2 regions of the Acinetobacter sp. MD2 genome follow, and region 1 is predicted to be linked to the other one. Evidence: predicted binding sites of a transcription regulator. Region 1 holds the regulator's gene; the other holds the start of a gene.
What was found. The regulator PhoB, encoded in region 1, activates phosphate uptake and scavenging genes when phosphate is short. The targets are predictions, from matches to a motif close to TGTCATNAANCTGTCATAA.

Region 1 (4,082 bases):
AGACCATCCCGCAAGTTTACCTATTTTTCGGGAGCATGATCGATCTGTTCCTCTCATTGAAAAAGTGCCTGTGTCTTACTTGCTTTAAAAGGCATTCAGCATTTTCGTTGATGATAGGATGTGATGACTTGCTATTTTTTGAATAGAGCTTGTCAATACATCCTAAATTATAACAGGCGGTTTATCTATTTCGCCTGCTTCAGTACCTCTACACACGGCGGATAGTTTTCCTGTGCGCGTTGCTTTTGTTGGGGATTTAATGCGAGATAACGTTTTACCCAGTCTTGTGCCAGTTCGGGGCGAAAGTCGGGATGTTGTACAGCATAATCAGAAATACTACCTTGTTGGTATTTTTCCATCTGCTGCATTAAATAAGCGGTTTCAGGTTTGGCATCGGGCTGACGAATAATAAAACACAAGATCGCCTGATAGCGTTCCACTTCATCTTTGCTTGGTTGCTGAATTTTAACGATGGCAAATATGACCAAACATAAGCCACAGATTCCCAGAAGAATAGACAATTTTTTCATGGCGACAAGATAGTAGTTTTCGAGTCTAAAAAGCAAGACAATTTATGCTAAGAACGAGATTGAAAATAGGTAAATTGCAAAACTCAATGCTCTGTTTGATAAAGACGTTCTTTAGGAAATACGGCTTTAAAGCATGAGCCTTGATTTGGACGAGAGACGATTTCTAAATGTGCGCCGTGCTGCATTAAAACATGTTTCACAATTGCAAGCCCCAAACCTGTACCGCCTGTTTGTCGGCTACGTGCAGTATCGACCCGATAAAAACGTTCCGTTAAACGTGGTAAATGTTTGGGGTCAATCCCAATGCCATTATCTTCTACAGTAAAATAGCCATGGGTTTGGTCGTCATGCCAACCAATGGTAATTGCACCACTTTCCTTAGGGGTATATTTAATTGCATTGGTAATTAAGTTGCCAAAAGCACTGGCTAATTCGATATCCGAGCCAATTAAGTCACAATGACTGTCGATGTCTAAATTGAGTTGATGTCCATATTCTGAGTTGTAGGCTTGTGCATCATCAAATAGTTGATTCATTAAACCGCGCATATCTACAATTTGGTTTTTGGCAATGGTTTTGTCATTTTCAAGTCGAGATAACAATAACAAATCATTCACCAAAGCATTCATACGCTTCGTTTGTGCTTGCATTTGCTCGAAAGGACGTTTCCAACGTGGATTAAAATCATCTTGATCGGTGAACATTTCCAAATAACCACTGAGTACTGTAAGTGGTGTACGTAACTCGTGCGAGATGTTATCAACAAAATCTTTACGCATTTGTTCTAGGTTGTGCATGCGTGTGACATCGTAGGCGAGCAGTAAACGACTTTCTGTACCAAAACGGGTCAGTTTAATTTGCACATAGCGTTCTTCTTCGAGCGACAGTTTGAGCTTAATACCATCGGGATGTTGTTCTAAATGATGAAAATAATCAATAAAAGCAGGCTGACGCAAAATACCCAATAAGTTGCGCCCACGATCAAGCTCTTGAATGCCAAGCAATTGGGTAGCAGCGGGATTCCACCATTCAATTTGTTGCAATTCATCGGTTAGAACAACAGCTTCAGCCAAGGCAATTAAAGAGGATTGCGCACGGTCAATTAAACCGACCATTTCGGCTTGTACCACCCGCTCTTGGCGTTGTGAACGGTAAATATTAAACAGTAATGCACCCCAAATACCATCTAAATTAGGCGGTACGTCATAAGGGCGATTGGCAATCCAAGCGTTGACTAAATATAGGGCACGTAGTTGCAAGACAATAAAAAGGAAACAGGCAAGCGCAATGCAGATCCAAAAGTAACCAATACCAAACCCAACTAATCCTGCAATCACCATAAAAAAGAACAGTTGTCTTAAATCCTGTTTGGCATAGTGCCAAAGTGAACTATAACGATAATTTTTATATTCGTGGCTAAGTTCAGGGGTTGGATAAGGTTCATACATACAAAAGGTTTATCCTAAGACATCTGCACGGGTTGAAAAACGATAACCTGTGCCACGCACGGTTTGCACAAAACGGTCGACACCATAAGGTTCAAGTACTTTACGCAAACGGCGAATATGTACATCAATAGTGCGGTCTTCAATATAAACATTACCACCCCATACTTGGTCGAGTAATTGGGCACGTGTGTAAGCGCGTTCAGGGTGCGTCATAAAGAAAGCCAGTAAACGATATTCGGTTGGGCCCATGTCTAAAATTGTATCAGAAAAGCTAACCCTTTGGCTGACAGGGTCAAGCAATAAGCCATTGGCATCAATGGTTTTTTCACCACTGAGGGCATTGGAACGACGTAATACCGCTTTAATACGCGACACCAATTCACGGGTCGAAAATGGCTTCGTCATGTAATCGTCTGCGCCAGCATCTAGGCCTTGTACTTTATGATCTTCTTCGCCGCGTGCAGTGAGCATAATCACCGGAATTTCAGATAAACTTTCATCACGTTTTAAGCGGCGACATAAATCGACACCGCTGGTTCCACCTGGCAACATCCAGTCTAGTAAAATGAGTGCGGGGCGTTGGTCAACAATGGTTTGATGTGCCTGTTTGGCATCTTCTGCTTGTAGGCATTGAAAACCTGCCATATCTAACGAGGTATGGATCATTTCACGAATGGGTAATTCATCGTCAACAATTAAAATATAATCCTCTTTCACAATCTTTTATCCTGTTAAAAGTGTTGTTCTGTGATGTAAGTATTACAAAGCTTAATTGTGACAATATCATTTCAAGTGGAAGGGCACTGGCCGATTTTAAAGCATATTTGTGACAAAATGCAGATACGACAATGACAAAAATATGACATCTGCCATTCATTTTTGGTTTTATAGCAAACGGTGAATGCTTTTTTTCTTCCAAACAAAGTGATAATAGCCACCTTGTAGCAAACATAAGCAGACAAAAGCTAATGCGTAAGCAAACCAAATGCCTTTTAGTCCCCAAAAATGACTAAACAAGTAAGCACAGGGCAATTCAATACATAAAATTGAGCCAATGTTGATGAGCATTGGGGCAGTGACTGTGCCGCTTGCGCGCATAATTGAGGCAAAAATAGCATTCGCACCAAAAAATAAAACAGCCCATAGCATGATAAATAGCAATTGCTGTCCTAAAGCCATGACGCTTGGCTCGGTAATAAACAGTGCCATTAAGTGCCATGAAAATAAGTAGGCCAACACAATTAAACTGCCTGTAATGAGCAAATTCATGCCCATTGCTGTGCGCAGGACTTTACCAAGTAAGTAGGCTTTATTCGCACCAATGGCTTGCGCTGCAAAAATTGAGGAAGCAATCGCAATAGAAAGTGCTGGAAATTGAATATAGTTGAGTACTTGATTGACCGCACCATAGGCAGCGGTGGCATGTGCGCCGTATTGGTTAACTAAACTGACCACAACCAAGCCTGCTAAAGAGGTGGTGACCATTTGAATGCCGGTTGGAATACCTAATTTTAAAATGGCTTTTGCAAGTTGAGGTTGTAGGCGTAACTGCTTTAAAAAGTGTCGATTTGGGCGCAGCGGATGTTGTTTAAAATTTAAATAAACAGCCAAAAAGATCAGTACTGCAATATTTCCCGTAATTGATGCAATCGCAGGAGCGACAATTCCAAGTTTAGGCAATCCCCAATAACCTTGAATAAAGGCAGGAGTAATCACTAATCCCAATAAACTGGTCATTAGCAAAGCAACCAATGGCGTTATGCTATCGCCAACGCCTCGCAGCACTGAAGTATAAATAATGTAGACAAATAACAGGGGGCTACCTGCCAACATACTACACATATACGGAATTGCTAAAGGTAGGATTTTTTGATCTACCCCAAGTATTTGTAAGAAATGTGGAGCAAAGACAATGCCAAAAGCGGCAATGATTAAACCACCGAAGAAAGTCAAAAATAGGGTTGTACCAACCACCTGTTGTACGCGTTCAATATTTTGTGCCCCCCAAGCCTGCCCCACCAAAATTGTAGTACCTGCCGAAAGCCCAATTACAAATGCCATTAAGCAAAATAAAATGGGGAAAAACACGGATACGGCAGCAATT
Region 2 (4,082 bases), on a different contig from region 1:
ACCATTGTAAGCCTGATTTGTTGGCTGTCATAGTCCCTGCAACGGCGCTGTTTAAAACATGCGTAGTGCTAACAGGTAAGCCAAATTTATCTGCGGCAATAATAGTTCCCATGGCTACTAATTCGGCAGACATGCCTTGACCATAGGTTAAATGGGTTTTACCAATGCGTTCGCCCACAGTCACAACAATCCGTTTCCAACCCACCATTGTTCCTAAGCCAAGCGCCAAAGCAACGGCAACTTTAACCCATGTTGGAATATATTGGGTTGCTTGATCGAGGTTGCCACGGTAGTCTGAAATAGTCGCTTTTTGTGCTGCATTGAATTGGTCTAAATGATGACCTTTGTCGAGTTGTTTCAAGCTGGTACTGCTTAAATACATGTCATTACGTAAGTTAATGCTGGCTTGTTCTGGGACTTTAGCAATGCTGCCATAACTTGCCACTGCTTCACCAATATGATTCGACAATGCTGCAACCGCAGGAATCACCTCTGGCGTATTTTGATGGTTTTGAATGAATTGTGTCAGTACCGTACGGGCTTTTGACTCTGGCATTGTATCAGGATGAATCGTCAAAATATGCGCTGATTTTTCTGATAATGCCGCGAAAGATTCGACTTGATTGGCATCCATGGTTTTATTGAGTGAATAAGCCAATGGGATAATGCCAATTAAAATGAGCATAATTAAGCCCATACCTTTTTGCCCATCGTTAGAGCCATGCGCGAAGCTAACACCGGTACAGGTTAAGATGAGTAAAGTACGGACTAAAAATGAAGGTGGTGCAGTGCCTTTAGGTGCTTCAAAGACTTCGCTGTTACGTTTTTTAAGCACCAATTTCAATAAAATAAAGGCAACCGCAGCTAAACCAAAGCCAATTAAAGGTGAGAAAAATAACGCTTTCGCCACTTTCATCACTTGTTCTAAGTCAATTCCACTTACACCATTGCCTGCCGAATGGAGTAACTGATTCATCAGTCCTACACCTAAAATAGAACCGATCATACTATGTGAACTAGATGCGGGTATGCCAAAGAACCATGTACCCAAATTCCAAATAATTGCAGCAATGAGCAGGGCAAATACCATAGCAAAGCCTGCACCGCTGTTCACATGTAAAATCAGCTCGACAGGAAGTAAGGCAATAATGCCGTAAGCGACAGCACCACTAGCAGTCAGTACCCCTAAAAAATTAAAAAAGCCTGACCACATCACCGCAACTGGTGCAGGCATAGCGTTGGTATAAATGACGGTCGCAACTGCATTGGCTGTGTCGTGAAAACCATTTACAAATTCAAAACTTAGGGCAATGACCAATGCAAGCCCAAGCATCATAAATGAAAATGCACTCAGTGGTGGTACGTGTGATAAGTCAAATTTGAGTTGCATACCAATATATATCAATGCGCCAAGAACAATAGTTGTAAAAATATATTTGAACCATGTTGGGCTTGGTGCATGGACATTAGTGCTATTTTTGATCGGAGTATATTGGGGAATGGGTGCAGAAGTTGAAACAGCCGAGGCCTGATGATTCATGCGATTGCTGATGTAGTTAAATGAAAGTGGCTAAATACTGAAACTTTAATATGACAGTCCGATGACACTGTCTAATAAAAAATAGGGCTTATATGTGAATTGTTTCTGGTTTTAATCTAATTTTGTTGATGTATTTGGGTGCTAACGGTATTTAAATTGTCATCTTTTTATCATGAAATTGACATATGCATGATGTTTTAGGGAGGAATATGAAACCTTATTTACACCACAACTTTGGCGACATTTTAGCTGTAAAAGTGAGGTTTTTTGTTTTAAGAACACAAAGCAAATAAGGTGGTGCTCACCTCATTTGCTTAGAAAGACATGGAAAGTGTGATATTAGTGAGATGCTGTTGGCGTCACTTTTAATGGGTTAAACGACTGTGACGTTGGCATCAATTCAATTCGATTAATATTGACATGCGCAGGTTGTGACACAATCCACGCCACCGTATTGGCAATGTCCTCAGGTAACAAAGGTGCAGTGTTTTGATATAACTGCTGTGCTTTGTCGGCATTGCCATGAAAACGCACCACTGAAAATTCAGTACCGCCACAAAGCCCCGGCTCAATATTGGTGACACGCACGCCTGTGCCCGCCAAATCTGCACGCAAATTTAAACTAAACTGTGCCACAAAGGCTTTGGTTGCACCATATACATTCCCACCTGGATACGGATAAGTACCTGCGATTGAACCTAAATTAATGATGATGCCAGTTTTCTTTTCGACCATATGTGGCAAGACCAAACGGCTCATGTTCATTAGCCCTTTAATATTGGTGTCGAGCATGGTTTGCCATTCGTCCAAATTGGCTGTGTCGGCAGCATCAAGCCCTAAAGCAAGCCCTGCATTGTTCACCAACACTGAAACATGACTTAAGCTAAATTCAGGCGGCAGTGTGTTTAAGGCTGTTGCTAATTGTTGATGTGATGCTGTGACATCTAAGCATAGCGGGAAAAATGCTGTACCAAGTTCTGCTTGCATCTGCTGTAATTTATCTAAGCGCCGTGCGGCACCAATCACACGATAACCTTGTTGAATCAATGCTTGGCTAATCGCATAGCCAAATCCTGAAGATGCACCTGTAACCAAAGCCAACATAGCGGTTCCTTTTGATTTATAAGACATGAAAAATCAGACTCATCATGAGCAATCCAACACTCATAATTAACACCTTCTGTACAATACGACCATTACTTGTAATGGTGTGTTGGCTACCAAAATGGTTGCCAATAATATTGGCGGCAATCATGGGTAGGCTAATTAAAAACAATAATTTACCTGCCATCACAAATGCAATGAGTGCGCCAAAGTTAGAACAGAAATTAAATATTTTTGCCGTTGCTGAGGCGTTTAATAGGGTAAATTTATTAATTAAAAACAGGGCAATAATAAATAAGCTACCAGTACCTGGGCCAAAAAAACCATCGTAAAAACCAACGCTTACACACACAAGGCTGAGCAGCAATTTAGAGCTTGCAAACTCACCATTCACTCGGTCATTACTTTGGCTGAGTAAACGGCTTTTACAGAGTGTGATGATTAAACCAATCGGTAATAAGCAAATGACTAAAAGGGTCATGATGGTGCTGGGTAAAATTAAAATACATTTTGCACCTAAATATGCCCCAATCAGTGCCATAACTACGCCAAGTGGTACGACTTGCCAAATAATGGCGCGGCTACGCATGAAATTGCGAATGGCGGCTAAAGTTCCGACCATACTGACCAATTTTTCTTGTCCTAATGCGACTTGCGTCGGCACACCTGCCATCATCATGGCAGGAATAAGCAGTAAGCCTGCACCACCTGCAACTGCATCAATATAGCCTGCAATCAGTGCAGCAAAACACAGCAGTAGCACACCCCATAAAAAATGTTGTTCAAGAAGGCTTTGTGCAATAAACACCACAGTCATCCGATAAAAAGTGATTCATCTTTATGCCATGCCTGAACTGGCAAAAGTAGTAACAGCAGACTAGAATGCAATGAAACTGTTTGGGTCACAAAAGATCAACTGTTATGGTCAAGGCATATCAAGCAACAAAGATTCAGCAGGTCATGGATGATATTCTGACCCGTATTGCAACACGTCAGTTATTGGTTGGTAGTAAATTGCCTTCTTTACGTAAATTGGCGCAAAGTTTGGGCGTTTCAGTTTCTACTGTATTAGAAGCCTATGAGCGTTTAATTGCCGATCATCAAATTGAAGTGCGTCGTGGCTCGGGGTATTTTGTTTTAAATCAAAAAGATGATATGGGAATTGACTTGCCCAAAACCCAAGCTGAAATGGCAACACATCCATTTTGGGTTGCACATCAAGCCTTAATTGCCCACGATGCTAAATATACGCCCGGTTGTGGTTGGTTACCTGCAAGTTGGATGCCTGAAAGTTTGGTACGGAAGTCGTTGCGGGTTGCTTTGCAAGCCAAGCCTGAAGATTTATTAAGTTATAGTCCTGTGCTTGGATTTGAGCCTTTACGTGATTTAATTAGTCAACGTATTCAATATTATGGGGTTAATCTACATCCCGATCAGA

Region 2: a site for PhoB is predicted at 1,589-1,607, ahead of FXN70_RS06160 (inorganic phosphate transporter). Genes of this name have one in related genera too.

Annotation. Positions count from the first base shown of each region.
Region 1 is NZ_VTDK01000010.1:36,265-40,346, forward strand. Features, by position in the region: gene FXN70_RS11370 (hypothetical protein) at 186-521, opposite strand; gene phoR (phosphate regulon sensor histidine kinase PhoR) at 614-1,978, opposite strand; gene phoB (phosphate regulon transcriptional regulator PhoB) at 1,988-2,695, opposite strand; gene FXN70_RS11385 (MATE family efflux transporter) at 2,864-4,082, opposite strand, start outside.
Region 2 is NZ_VTDK01000003.1:233,620-237,701, reverse strand. Features, by position in the region: gene FXN70_RS06160 (inorganic phosphate transporter) at 1-1,540, opposite strand, end outside; gene FXN70_RS06155 (SDR family NAD(P)-dependent oxidoreductase) at 1,880-2,644, opposite strand; gene FXN70_RS06150 (TSUP family transporter) at 2,661-3,452, opposite strand; gene FXN70_RS06145 (PLP-dependent aminotransferase family protein) at 3,566-4,082, shown strand, end outside.